Regions from separate parts of the Arthrobacter citreus genome, predicted to be linked through region 3. Evidence: riboswitches for the same ligand, from Rfam matches in the RefSeq annotation. Region 3 holds a riboswitch; each other region holds the start of a gene.
The links. A riboswitch is a leader RNA that binds a small molecule or an ion and turns the genes downstream of it on or off. The one in region 3 is predicted to bind S-adenosylmethionine.
Positions count from the first base shown of each region.

Region 1 (4,538 bases), 1.1 Mb from region 3:
TCAAGGCCGTTGAAGCGGAGCTTGCCGCCATCGACGAGACTCTCGGAACCGACCCCGCCCCCAAGGTCATGGATAAGCTCATTGGCCGCCAGGCTGAACTGTTCGAGGCCATGGACCGCCTCGACGGATGGGACTATCCGCGCCGGATCGACGCCGCGCTGACCACTCTGGGGTTCAGCGACGCACACCGCACCTGCCCCATCGATGCCCTCTCCGGCGGCTGGCGCAACCGTGCGGCCCTGGCGAAAATCCTGCTCGAGGCACCGGATGTGCTGCTCCTGGATGAGCCCACCAACTATCTCGACGTTGCCGGCGTCGAGTGGCTGGAAGGCTGGTTCCGCGACTTCCGGGGCGCCGCCGTCATCGTCTCCCACGACCGGAAGTTCCTGGACGCCGTGGTCACCCGGATCATCGAGGTGGAGAACTACCACCTGCATGAATACCCCGGGAACTTTGCCGAATACGTGATCCAGAAGCAGTTCCGGCTCAAGGCGCTGGAGTCCCAGTTTGTGCATGAGTCCGAGCTGCTGGCCTTTGAGGCCGAGGGCATCTCGGACCGGCGTGAAGCCGCCAAGGCCGGCAGCGGAGCACTGGACGGCAAGCTCGCCAAGATCAAGAAGGCCCGTGCCCCGCGGCCCGTGGACCAGATCATCACCGAGATCTACGGCGGACTGCATGTGAAGGACAACCTGTGCCGGGTGGAGTCCCTGGAAAAGTCCTACGGGGACAAGACCCTGTTCAGCGGACTGAGCTTCGAGATCCGGCGCGGCGACCGCCTGGTGGTGCTCGGCTCCAACGGCAGCGGAAAAACCACACTGCTGCGGGTTCTGACCGGTGAGGAGAAGGCCGACGCCGGCAAGGTCGCCTGGGCGAACGGGGCCAGGATGGTCTCCTACAACCAGGTCCTGGCAGAGCTCGACGACGCCGACACCGTCACCCATGCGGTCAACGCCATGCCGAATTCCCTGGCCCTGACCGCCACTAAGAAATCGGTCAACCGGTTCCTGACCATGTTCCAGTTCTCCGAAGCGGACCTGAAGCAGAAGATCGGCAACCTGTCCGGCGGGCAGAAAGCGCGTGTGGCGATGGCCCAGTGCCTGCTCTCCGGCGCCTCGGTGCTGCTCCTCGATGAGCCCACCAATCACTTGGACCTCTCCAGCACGCAGGTGATGGAACGGGCGCTGCTGCATTTCCCCGGTGCCGTGGTGGTGGTCAGCCACGACCGGTTCTTCACCGACAAGATCGCCAACCGGCACCTGGTGTTTGGCGCAGACGGCGCCGCTCCCGGTGAGATCGACCTCAGGGTCGCGTAATACACCCGCCGGTCCGGCTGCAGTAGGCCCGGACCGGCGGCGTGCCGGCTCCGTTTTACCCCGTCCGGCGCCTTACGCAGTGTTACCTGCGTGTGCCGTCATATGGCCGCAACAGCGTCATATGACGGGGACTTACCCCACACGACGTCCTCTGCGCACAAACCTTCCTCCTGCCCTAGCATGGAGTCAGCAATCAAGAGTTCCAGCCATCGGCCCTGGCCGGCTGGACAGCAACCCTCTCGTCGTAGCGGGGTGCTCCAGGTGATGATTCGGCCGGCGGGCACCTGCCCGGCCCGGCAAGTACGGCGTCTCCGCTGCCCCGGCAGCGCCCCCGGGGCGCCATGACCCGTAGAGGCACGCCCGATGAATCGATGTCCCCGCTCCACCAGCTAGGTTTCGAACCAAGCCGTTAGGCTTCCCCTGCCCGGCTTCCCCTGCCCGGCTGCGATGTGCCCGGCCGCGATGCCCGGCCGCACACCTTCGCCACCGCCGTGCTTTTCCCTGCCCTGCGCTTTTCCCTGCCTGCGCCTTCCCCTACCCGTGCTTTGCCCTGCCCACGGGCCACCCGTCTCTGCCGGCCGGAATCTGCTTTCGGCCCCTCCCTCGAGAAAGTAGCGCCATGAAACTCACCCGCAAACATCCGGTGCCCGTCCGCGCTGTACCCCTGCTGATCCTGTCCGTGCTGACCGCGGTCCTCGCATCCGGCTGCAGCCAACCGGGCAACGCCTCCGAATCCAGCGACAAGCACGGTGGCGAGGTGGTCTACCTCGACGCCGAACTCTCCTCCAACACGCAGCTCCAGAGCAGCGGCACCTGGCAGGACAGCGCCTACATCCAGAACATCACGGACCGGTTGATCTACCGGGACCCCGAAACACTGGAGCTGAAACCGTGGATCGCCGAGGAATGGACCGTCAGCGATGACGGACTCACTTACACGTTCGTGATCCGGGAGGGCGTTACCTTCAGTAACGGCCAGGTCCTGGACGCCCAGGCGGTCAAGCGCAATCTGGACTGGCAGGCCGCGGGGGACAGCGAAAAGGGCATCCCGGCCAATAACTGGTTCCCCAAAGTGTCGGCGGTAACGGCCGACGACGCGTCCCGGACCGTTACGGTGCAGCTTACGGCCCCGCACGCCCCCTTCCTTAACGTGCTGTCATTCTGGCGGACCAGCCTGGTCGCTGATGAAACGATCAACGCACCGATTGAAGCCCAGTCCCAGTTGACCGGCATCATCGGCAGCGGCCCCTTCACTGTGGAATCCGAAAAGTACGGCGAGGAAATCGTCTTGGCCCGGCGGGACGGATATGCATGGGCCCCGCCCGGCCTGGAGAACCAGGGCGAGGCATATCTGGACCGCATCACCATCATTCCGGTGACCGAAGACAGCGTGCGGCTTGGCTCGCTGCGTGCCGGCGAGGCGGACCTGATCCGTTACATCCAGCCGAGCGAGGAGAAGACCCTGACCGCGGCCGGACTCGAAGTGGTCAGTGTTCAGGGCGTGGGCAACTCCAACGTCTGGGATCTGCGGCAGTCCGCGCCGTTCCTGGATGATGTGCGGGTGCGCCAGGCGCTCCAGCACGGAATCGACCGGGACCAGATCATTTCCGACCTCTATACGGAGAACTGGAACAAGGCCACCAGCATCCTCACTCCCGGGTCCCTGGGGTACAAGGACGAATCGGAAAAGCTGGCGTTTGACCCGGACAAATCCAACCAACTGCTGGACGACGCCGGCTGGACCGGACGGGATGCGGACGGGTTCCGCACCCGCGACGGAGAGAAGCTGCACATCCTCACCTACGTTGACGTTTACGACAGCACGTCCAAACCCCTGTTCCAGCTGATCCAGTGGCAACTCAAGCAATTGGGCGTCAACCTGGAGATTAAGGAAACGGACTACGCCAACTACTCCACCGTGCTGGCCGACCCGGCAGTGGGCGCACGCCGCAACGGCTGGCCGGAAGCGGATCCGATCCGACTCACCGTCAACTATTCCAGCGAGTACCTCAACGCCTTCAACCTGCAGCAGCCCGACGCCGTACTGGACGCCCTGCTGGCCGAGCAGCTGACGGCCACGGACACCGCTGTCCGCAGCGGGATCATCGGCAAAATCCAGGACCACATCATCGATTCCGCATATGCGCTGCCCATTCTCGATGACTCCCAGGTTTTCGCACTGCAGCCCACCCTCCACGGGTTGTCCTTCGGTGCGGAGGCGCGCCCGTCCTTTTACGAGACCTGGACGGAAACCAAATGAGGAACGTGTCCGGCCCCGCTTTCATCGCCGCCCGCATCGGGCAGTCTCTCCTAGTAGTCGCGCTGACCTACGTCTTCGTGTACTTCATCCTCTTCGCTCTGCCGGGCGACCCCATCGGCAGCCGCATCAACAACCCGCTGAACCCCATTCCGGAGGAACAGGCTGCTGCCATTACCGCCTACTACAACCTGGACCGGAGTGCGCTGGAACAGTTTTGGATTTCGGTGACCCGCCTGTTCCAGGGGGACCTGGGCTTCTCGCTCGCCACGGGCAGGCCGGTCGCGGATTTGATCACCCAGGGACTGGGCGAGACGGTGGCACTGGCCGCAGCGGCCCTGGTCCTTGCCCTGGCCCTCTCCCTCCTGATTGCCGCCACCGCCGTTCTGGCGCCATGGAAAGCGGTCCGCCGGCTGGCCGGCGCCTTCCCGGTGCTGTCCCTGTCCACGCCGAGCTTTCTGGCCGGCCTGCTGCTGCTGCAGGTGTTTGCCTATCAGCTCGGCTGGTTCTCCTCCATCCGCGATGAGGGCGCCAAGTCGCTGCTCCTGCCCGCGGTGACGCTGGCGTTCGGTGTCAGCGCACCCATCACCCAGGTGCTCATCCGCGGGCTGCGCAAAGCCTATGGCGATCCTTTCGTCACCGTCCTGCGCGCCAAAGGGGTGCCCGAGAGCCGGATCTTCAGTTCCCACGTTCTGCGCAATGCCTCGATTCCTGCGCTCACCCTGTTTGGGCTTACCGTCGGCGAACTGCTGGCCGGTTCAGTCATTGCCGAGGCCGTGTTCAACCGGTCGGGACTGGGCTTCGTGACGGAGCAGGCCGTCCGGGCCCAGGACGGCCCGGTGGTGCAGGCTGTGGTCATGCTGGTGGCCGTTGTGTTCACCACCATCAATCTCCTCACCGATCTGCTCTATCCGGCCCTTGATCCGCGGATGGCCCGCCGGCGGAACGAGAGACGGCGATCCTCCGGT
Region 1 is NZ_CP151657.1:1,467,256-1,471,793, reverse strand. Features, by position in the region: gene AAE021_RS06720 (ABC-F family ATP-binding cassette domain-containing protein) at 1-1,313, shown strand, start outside; SAM riboswitch class IV at 1,505-1,622, shown strand; gene AAE021_RS06715 (ABC transporter substrate-binding protein) at 1,933-3,573, shown strand; gene AAE021_RS06710 (ABC transporter permease) at 3,570-4,538, shown strand, end outside.
Region 1: another riboswitch for S-adenosylmethionine. It lies ahead of AAE021_RS06715 (ABC transporter substrate-binding protein); the one in region 3 lies ahead of AAE021_RS11940 (ABC transporter substrate-binding protein).

Region 2 (4,538 bases), 1.5 Mb from region 3:
ACGTGCCGGATCCCAAGCTCGCCGTGCTGGCCAAGGCCGCGAAGGACGCGTCCTCGGTCTTTGTGCGGGTTACGGTTCCGTAGGCTTCCGGCGCCCCACGAGCCGGCGAACAATATCCGCCGCCGGTGCCTCCTCAGCGTTCCGGAAGCCGGTGCCGGCCCACAGGCTGACCCCGTCCGGGTTGCCTTCCGCTGCGGCTGCGGCGCGCAGCGGGCCGGTGATGTGGTTGACGTAGGGGTACGCATCCGGCGCATCCGGATAGGAGCGCATAAAAGCGTTGGTCAGTCCGCGCGCCGGCCGGCCGGAAAACGCGCGGGTCAGTGACGTTTCCCGCCAGCGGGACCCCTGCGCCGCTTCCCGCAGCGCCGCACGGTGCACCCGGCTGGTGCCGGCTTCGGAACTGAGCAGCAGCAGCGTTCCCACTTGGACGGCGGCAGCGCCGCTGGCCAGCGCCGCGGCTGCGTCCGCAGATGTGGTGATTCCGCCGGCTGCAAGGAGTGGAAGCCCGCAGGCTGCCTGGATCTCCTGCAGAAGTTCGTTCAGGGGCACTACGCCGGGGAGTTTGGCGCTGTCCAGTGTTCCGCGGTGTCCGCCGGCTTCCGGTCCCTGGACGCAGAGGGCCCCGGCTCCGGCTTCGGCTGCCGCCTGTGCCTCGTCCACGTCCGTCACGGTGACAATGGTGCAAACATCCCGGGCGGAAAACCCTGCCAGCACCGCCGGCTCCGGCAGTCCAAAGGTGAACGACACCACCGGCACGCGCTCCCCCAGTGCCAGCTCCAGCTTCTCCTGCCAGCCGTCGTCGTCCGCCGGGTCCGGCAGCCCGGGTTCCCGCCCCGTGCCGGCGGCCAGGACGTCACGGTAGGCAAGTGACGCAGCGAGCTTTCCTGCCTGCAGCTCTTCGCTCATCCCGGCGTAGGTGTTGGCGTGGTCGGGCACAAAAATGTTCAGGCCAAAAGGCCCGTCGGTCAGTTCCCGGGTCCGGGTGATCTGCTCGCGGACAGCGGCGGGGCTTTTGTACCCGCCCGCGAGGAAGCCCAGCCCGCCGGCATTACTGACCGCGGCGGCCAGCTCCGGCGTGGACGGTCCGCCGGCCATGGGGGCGCCGACGACGGGAAGCGGCAGGGAACGCAGGGTAAACATGCTTGGATCCGTGGGCCTAAAGGGTGACGGTGCCGTCAATGGAGGTGACCGTGGAGCCGCCCACCCAGATTTTGCCGTCGCGGGTAAAGACGCGGACCCGGCCGTCGCGCCGCACCGCGGTCCCCTGCGTGACGACGTAGCGTTCCGGCGCCAGATTCGCCCCGATCAGCCACTGCGCCAACCCGGCGTTCAGGCTCCCGGTGACCGGATCCTCGGTGATCCCGAGTCCGGGAACAAAAGCACGGACTTCGTAGTCGGTTTCAGCGTCCGCGGGCTGGGCGCCGATGACGCCAACGCGCAGGCTTCCCATGACCACCGGGTCCGGCTTCAGCGCAAGCACTGCCGCTGCATCGGGCAGCAGCAGCCCCAGCCAGCCGGGTCCGTTGTCGATCCAATTGGAGGCGAGAACCTGCGTGCGGTCCAGGTGAAGGGCCTTCAGCGCCTGGTCCAGCACCTCCTCTTCGAGCGGGCCCGAGCGCAGCAGCGGCGGAGCGGCGAAGGCCGCGATGCCCGCGTTGGCATGCAGCGTGACCAGGCCAATGCCGCACTCCTGCACGACGACGTCGGGATAGCGGCGCTTGTTCCCGGCCTCCAGCCACGCGTGGCATGTTCCCAGCGTGGGATGTCCGGCGAAGGGAATCTCACCGCCCGGGGTGAAGATGCGGACGCGGTAGTCCGCGCCGTCGCGGGTGGGCGGCAGCACGAACGTGGTTTCGGAGAGGTTGGTCCACCGCGCGAAGGACTCCATGTCCGCATCGGAAAGGCCCTCAGCTTCCAGCACCACGGCCAGGGGATTCCCCAAATACGGTTCACTGCCAAAAACGTCCACCTGTTTAAACCACCGCTGTTTCATGCCCAAACTCTATCCCCTTATTACCGGGAGTTTGAGGAGTTTTATGAAGCACAGTCGTCACAGGGGAAGTTTTATGAAGCCGAGTTTTACGAACTAAGGCATCTGTTTGCGCCCTGCGTCCGCCGCGCCTAGGTTGGGGAACAGAATCAAGAGTTCCAGCCACGGGCCCTGGCCGGCTGGACGGCAACCCTCTCGCCGTAGCGGGGTGCTCCAGGTGACGATTCGGCCGCCCGGCGAAACTTCCCGGCCGCGGCAAGTACCGTGCTGTTGCCGGCATGACCCCAGGGTTTACCGACACTGCGCTTCAAGGCAGAGGATTCTTCACCATGTCTCTTGTTTCAGCCATGTCTCTCGTTACTGACCTTCAGCCGGCAGCCCTGCGCCGCGCCTATTCACGTTTTCCCTCGGGAATTGCCGCGCTTTGTGCTGTGGTCAACGGAGAGCCGCAGGGAATTGTTGCCTCGTCCTTTACGGTGGGGGTTTCCATGGACCCGCCGCTGGTGATGTTCGCAGTGCAGAACACGTCCCGCACCTGGCCGGTGCTCCGGCCGGCGTCCCGCATTGGCGTATCCATCCTGGGCTCCGAACATGAGGGAATCTGCAAGCAGATCGCTTCCAAGACCGGCGACCGTTTTGCCGGATTGAATCTGCACACCGACGCGTCCGGCGCGCTGTTCCTGGACCGTGCCGCACTGTGGCTCGAATGCTCGGTGGAGAACGAGGTGCCCGCCGGTGACCACGCCGTGGTGCTGCTCCGCGTGCACGGCCATGCATCGCATGACGACGCCCATGAACCGCTGGTCTTCCACGGTTCGGCGTTCCGGCACCTCAGCGTTCCCGAGTTCGCCTGACATACTCTCGGCATGACGGTCTCCTTTCGCTGCACCACCGAAACTCCCCTGCCGCTAGCTCAGCTGTTTGACCGTGCCCGCAGCATTGACGCCCACACGGAGTCGATGGCTGCCTCCCGCGAACAAGCCGTTGGGGGTGTGACCTCAGGCCTAATCGAAGCGAGGGAAGAGGTGACGTGGCGGGCGTGGCACTTTGGCCTTCCGCTGCGCATGACCAGCAGGATCACGCGGATGGACCCGCCGTATTCCTTTGTGGACGAGCAGGTTAGGGGGCCGTTCAAGCACTTCCGGCACGTCCATGAGTTCAGTCATCATGACGGCGTCACCACCATGGTGGATGACATCCGGTTTGCCGCGCCCTGCGGCCCGCTGGGACGCCTGGTGGAGAAGCTTGTGCTGGCCAAATATCTGCGAAATCTCATCGAAACCCGGAACCGGCACCTCACCGGGGATTCGCACAGCACCGCCTGACCTCCGCCCGCAGAACGGCAAAAGGCCCGGCTGCTGCGCGCAACCGGGCCCTTCCATCACCAGAACTGGCTACAGACGCATCAGGCGTCCTTGACCGTGTCCTTCTTGGCGCCGTCGTTCTTGGAATCTTCCGCCGCGCCGTCCGCCTTCTTGGCTTCGGGCTTCTTGGCCTCGGGACGGAAGTCCACGCCGGCTTCCTTGCGCTGCTGGGCAGTGATCGGAGCCGGAGCAGCCGTCAGCGGGTCATAACCGTTGCCGGTCTTCGGGAAGGCAATGACGTCGCGGATGGACTCGGTGCCGGCCAGCAGGGCCACCACGCGGTCCCAGCCGAAGGCGATGCCGCCGTGCGGCGGAGCGCCGTACTTGAAGCCCTCGAGCAGGAAGCCGAACTTCTCCTGCGCGTCCTCCTGGGAGAGGCCCATGACCTTGAAGACACGTTCCTGCACGTCACGCTGGTGGATACGGATCGAGCCGCCGCCAATTTCGTTGCCGTTGCAGACAATGTCGTAGGCGTAGGCCAGGGCGGAGCCCGGGTCGGTGTCGAACGTGTCCATGAATTCAGGCTTGGGCGACGTGAAGGCGTGGTGGACAGCGGTCCACGCGCCGCCGCCCACGGCAACGTCACCGGCGGCAACGGCCTCGGAGGCCGGCTCGAACATGGGTGCGTCGACAACCCAGACAAAGGCCCAGTCGTTCGGGTCGATCAGGCCGGTGCGGTGGCCGATCTCGACCCGTGCTGCGCCGAGCAGGGCACGTGCCGTGGTGGTTTCACCGGCGGCGAAGAAGATGCAGTCGCCGGGCTTGGCGCCCACCTTGCCGGCGAGGTTCTCCCGCTCGAAGTCGGTGAGGTTCTTGGCCACGGGACCGGTCAAGGTGCCGTCTTCCTGGACCAGCACATAGGCCAGGCCGCGGGCGCCGCGCTGCTTGGCCCATTCCTGCCAGGCGTCCAGGGTGCGGCGGGGCTGCGAGGCTCCGCCGGGCATGACAACGGCGCCCACGTAGGGTGCCTGGAAGACGCGGAACGTCGTGTCCTTGAAGAAGTCGGTCAGCTCAGTCAGTTCCAGGCCGAACCGCAGGTCCGGCTTGTCCGAACCAAAGCGGGCCATCGCGTCGGCGTACGTCATCCGCTGGATCGGCGTCGGGATTTCGACGTCGATCAGCTTCCACAGCGCCTTCACCACGGACTCGCCGAGCGCAATGATGTCGTCTTCCTCGACAAAGCT
Region 2 is NZ_CP151657.1:1,031,950-1,036,487, reverse strand. Features, by position in the region: gene AAE021_RS04820 (acVLRF1 family peptidyl-tRNA hydrolase) at 1-83, shown strand, start outside; gene AAE021_RS04815 (nitronate monooxygenase) at 70-1,140, opposite strand; gene AAE021_RS04810 (PhzF family phenazine biosynthesis protein) at 1,157-1,993, opposite strand; SAM riboswitch class IV at 2,138-2,258, shown strand; gene AAE021_RS04805 (flavin reductase family protein) at 2,320-2,844, shown strand; gene AAE021_RS04800 (SRPBCC family protein) at 2,857-3,315, shown strand; gene aspS (aspartate--tRNA ligase) at 3,396-4,538, opposite strand, start outside.
Region 2: another riboswitch for S-adenosylmethionine. It lies ahead of AAE021_RS04805 (flavin reductase family protein); the one in region 3 lies ahead of AAE021_RS11940 (ABC transporter substrate-binding protein).

Region 3 (4,538 bases):
TCAGCGAAATCAATGAATCCCTGGACCTCCTGGCGGACGGCAAGGCCATCCGCCAGGTCATTGTGTTCGAGGAATAAGCAGCCGGCACGGCGGGAGCCCCGGAAGAGATGTATTTCCGGGGCTCCTCATTGTCCGAACGCCCGTGCAGCCCGGTAATCCGCTTTTGCTATTCGCAGCCGACGCCGTCTCCGTCACGGTCGAATTTCGGCTGCCATCCGGGCTGGCCCGCGTATATGGGGGCAGCGCCCGCGGCACGGACAGCGTCGCAGTTCTGGTAATAGACGTCGGCCGGGGCGGGCTCAGGCGCAACGGGCGCAGGCGCGGGTGCTGCCGGGACCGGCGCAGGGGGAATGTACGCCTGCGCGGCCTGCTCATCGGCAAGGCGCTGCGCTTCCACGGCGGCTGCTGCGGCCGCGGCATTCTCATCGGCAATTCGCTGCGCTTCGACAGCCTGGGCCACAGCCAACTCATCTGCGGCCTTCTGGTCTGCAGCCCCCTGACGATTCGCCAGAACCGTTTTCGAGCTGTCCTCGTCCATCCACACCAGGGCGCCGTCATCATCCTCGGTGCAGACGAAAGCGATGGAGACCCCAGACGAGGTGGGCGTCGGCGTACTCGTGGCAGAGGCCGAAGCAGAGGCAGTCTTTGGCACCACCGGCGACGGCGTGGGGGTGGGGGTGGGGCCCGCAGCGGTCCTCACGGTTTCCGTTGTGCCGGCCCCGACGCAGGACTTGCCCGCAACCACTGTGGAAGTTGGCGATGGAGTCGGGGTGGGCGTGGCACTCCTGGTTGCCGACGGCGTCGGGGAGGACTTTGCGGCTGGCTGCGCGTCCTCCGCCCCGCACCCGGTAACAGCCAGGACCGCCACTGTCAGGCCGGCGACCGCCAACCCTTGAGACCGTTGGCGCCGTTCCGACGTCCCGCCGCTGGCTGAAATTGGGCCGGAAAAAGTACGTCGAAAAAGCATGGGTCCCCCAGGAAAATACCCTCATGAAATAGATGCGAATGCATCAGCCATAGAGTAACAGAGGATTCTCTGACAAAAACGTGCACCATTAATGGAACGCTAATTCATCCAGGATTGGGGCCGGAAAGAGTTCCGAAGAAATCCTTTTACAACCGCACCGTCCGGAAACCCACCAATTGGAACCGGCCAATCCTCAGCGAAAAAACCGGCCACTCCACCTTGGGCATGCTGACCGGATCAGCTGGGGCGCTTCGCTCCCTGGCCTGCCGTCTGGCCTCAGCCCGCCTGCGCCGTATTTCGGCTTCCGCCAACCGTTCTTTGTGCACCACGCGGGCCAGTTCTATTGTCATCGCCATCAGCTTCTCCTCCACCGTGAAACTCCACGCTAGGCAAGAAGGAAGGCCGGAAGCAGCGGCGATGCGGACAGTTTCAGTCCGCAGCCGGAACACCGCCTAGAGCTGAGCCGCCACCGCGCCCAGAATCTGTGTCAGATCGGCTTTGCTTTGTCCGTAGTCCAGCAAAGTTGTGGCGACCACCGGGGTGCTGGTGGCCACCACACGGGTGGTCCCGGCGTCCACCGGTTCAAAACTGAGCACAATATCCTGGCCGAAGGACTTCCACGTGGTTCCGGCCGAGAACTCGGCCCGTTCCTGCCATAAACCGGTCAGCGTCATCCGGTCCAGTCCTGCCGCGGCGCGCTCCACGGCCGGCGGAAGCGCGGCCGCGGGGGCCTGCACCAGCAGCTCCCCGCGGGCACGTGCCCGCTTTGCCGTGACTGTGAGACTAAGTGTTTTGGTGTTCCCCCTGATTGCCATGTCTCCGAGAGTAGCCGGAAGTGCCCGTTGGCAGGCCCGGAACAGGCCGCAGCCCTGTCCCGGTATTCACGCTCCCGGGTACCGTCAAAGAACGCTCTTTCCGGAGGTTCTTTATGGACTGGCTGGCCGTTTCCCTTTTTGCCGTCGCGTCACTGATCCTCGGGGCAGCCGCAGGCTGGAGTGTCCGGGCCGGCATTGACCGCCGGGATGAAAACGCAGCCCTGAACGCGCTCATCACGGACCTGCACCTGAAGCGCCCGCTGGCCGCGATCGAACCGCGGCTCATCGACGGAGCCGGCGACGAGGAACGCTGCCGCGCCACGGTGCTGGATGCCAGGGACAGAATCATCGAAACGCTGTCCCACCTGCGCAGCGGCTCCGCCAACACCGAGGTGCTGATGCGAATGTCCGCCGCGTGCACCCGCTACCTGCGGGAATCCTCACGGGCGCCGGAACGCTATCAGTTCGCCCTCATGGAGCTGCGCGGGACCATGGTCGACGGCGTGAAACTGCTCAGCGACGCCCGCCGGCGGGTTCGTTACCGTTCACCCGGCGAGCGCCCGGTGGCGAAACCCGGCCGCCCCAAGCCCGGCCGCCCGGGGTTGGGAAGGGCACCGTCACGGCCGAGCCGCTGACGTTTATGACGCCGTGCTCGACACATTTCCGAAGTAAAACGTCATGCCCCGGCGCATAGGGAAACGCTGCGTCATTGTCTTGCCGGACCGCCATCCCCCGCGCTTCCATGGTGCTGTCCGCTTTTCACCAACGGACACCCAAACCATCCAGAGCGGCTGAGAGACCTGGCTCGTTGACGCCGCAGCAACCACCCTTTTGAGGGCCGGTGCTCATGCCAGGACCGATGGACTCATTTCCCCGTTGGGCCATGGCTGCAGCTCACTGTGCAGCGGCGGCTCCGGCGTGCTCGAATACCGTGTTCCTCGGTGCGACCCGAGAGGATCCCATGCTCGACTCCGCCCGATTCCCCCGCACCTTTGCGAACCGCGCATCCCTTGCCTCCCGCGCCTCAGTCCGGATATCAACGCTGCTGGTGGTGGGTGCGCTGGCTTTGGCCGGCTGCGGATCGGGGGCCAACACGCAGAACGCCGGCGGCACCTCCCCGGCTGCGTCCGGTGAAGCGGTCGACGGCGGCACACTGGTGTACGCGGAGGTCACCCCGATCAACAACTGGCAGACCCAGGCCGCGCGTTTTTACGAGAAGTCCAATGTGCTCAACTCGGTGCTGGACCGGCTGACCTACTTCGACCCGGACAAGGGCGAGCTGGTTCCGTGGATCGCCTCGGCCTTCTCAGCCAACGCCGACAGCACCGAATTCACCTTCACCATCCGCCCCGGCGTCACGTTCAGCGACGGCGCCCCGCTCGACGCCGCCGCGGTGAAAGCAAACCTGGACAGCTTCGGCCTGGGTGTTCCCGCCGCCCAGATCCAGCCGAACGTGGACTTCGCCGGCTACCAAAGCAGCGAAGTGATCGGCTCGGATCAGGTGCTGGTCACGCTGGGCGCCCCGAACTCCAACTTCCTGCGCGCCACCTCCTCCGTCACCGCCGGACTCGTGTCACCGGCCACGCTGCAGAAGGATGCGGCCGGGCAGTCGGCCATCTCGTCCATTGCGGGCTCCGGACCTTTCGTCTACGAATCGGAAAAGCCCGATGAGGAAGTCGTGCTCGCCAAGCGGGACGGCTACGCGTGGGCGCCGGACGGAGCGGAGAACCCGGGCGAGGCGCACCTGGACAAGGTGGTCATCAAGTACCTGCCCGAGGTTGCCCACCGTGCCGGCGCCGTACAGTCCGGACAGGTGGACCTGGTGCGCGGCCTGCAGCCGGTGGACGAGGCGGCGCTGGCTTCCAGCGGAAACCAGGTTCTGGCGGCCGACGGCGTGGACCTCACCGCAAACATGGCTGCTGTGCGGACCGGCAGCGGAAAACTGGCCGATCCGGCCGTGCGGCAGGCCCTGCAGGTCGGCATCGACCGGCAGACCATCAAAGACACGGTGCTGTCCGACAGCTACACCCTGGCCGGGTCCGTCCTGAACCACCAGGCTCCGGGATTCGTGGACCTCAGCGCGGACCTGGCCTACAACCCGGAGAAGGCACGGCAGCTGCTGGACGACGCCGGCTGGAAGGAAGGCAGCGACGGCATCCGGGAGAAGGACGGCGAGAAACTCGAGGTCACCGTCACCAGCTCCAACAACTCAGTGGTGATCAAACCGGCCTTCGAACTGGTCGAGCAGCAGTGGCGGGAGATCGGCGTGCAGCTGAACAACCGCGCCGGAGACAACACCTTCCTCACCACAGCGATGCCCGACCCAAAGGTGGAGTTCTTCGGCACCCGCCAGTTCATCTACGGCGGACTGGGACCCATCTTCGAACCGGCCAACAACACCATGACGCACACCTCGGACCCGGAACTGAATGCCCTGTTCGCCGCCGAGCGCGCCGCCGCCCCGGGACCGGAACGGGACAAGGTCCTGGCCGCGGAACAGCAGGCACTCGTGGTGGACAAGGCCTTGTCCCTGGTGCTCTGGGACGAGGTCCAGGTGTACGGCGCGCACCGCAACACCCACATCGACTTCACCTCCGGCACGGCGCCTATCTTCCAGGGCGCCTGGAAAGCGGACGGCTAACCATGGCCCGCTATCTCCTGAACCGCTTCGGGCAGGCCCTGCTGGTGGTCTGGCTCGCCTACACCCTGATTTTCCTGGCGGTGCAGCTGCTGCCCAGCGATCCGGTCACCATCTT
Region 3 is NZ_CP151657.1:2,579,894-2,584,431, forward strand. Features, by position in the region: gene AAE021_RS11915 (alcohol dehydrogenase catalytic domain-containing protein) at 1-77, shown strand, start outside; gene AAE021_RS11920 (excalibur calcium-binding domain-containing protein) at 167-538, opposite strand; gene AAE021_RS11925 (hypothetical protein) at 582-896, shown strand; gene AAE021_RS11930 (hypothetical protein) at 1,420-1,782, opposite strand; gene AAE021_RS11935 (hypothetical protein) at 1,896-2,417, shown strand; SAM riboswitch class I at 2,558-2,648, shown strand; gene AAE021_RS11940 (ABC transporter substrate-binding protein) at 2,744-4,423, shown strand; gene AAE021_RS11945 (ABC transporter permease) at 4,426-4,538, shown strand, end outside.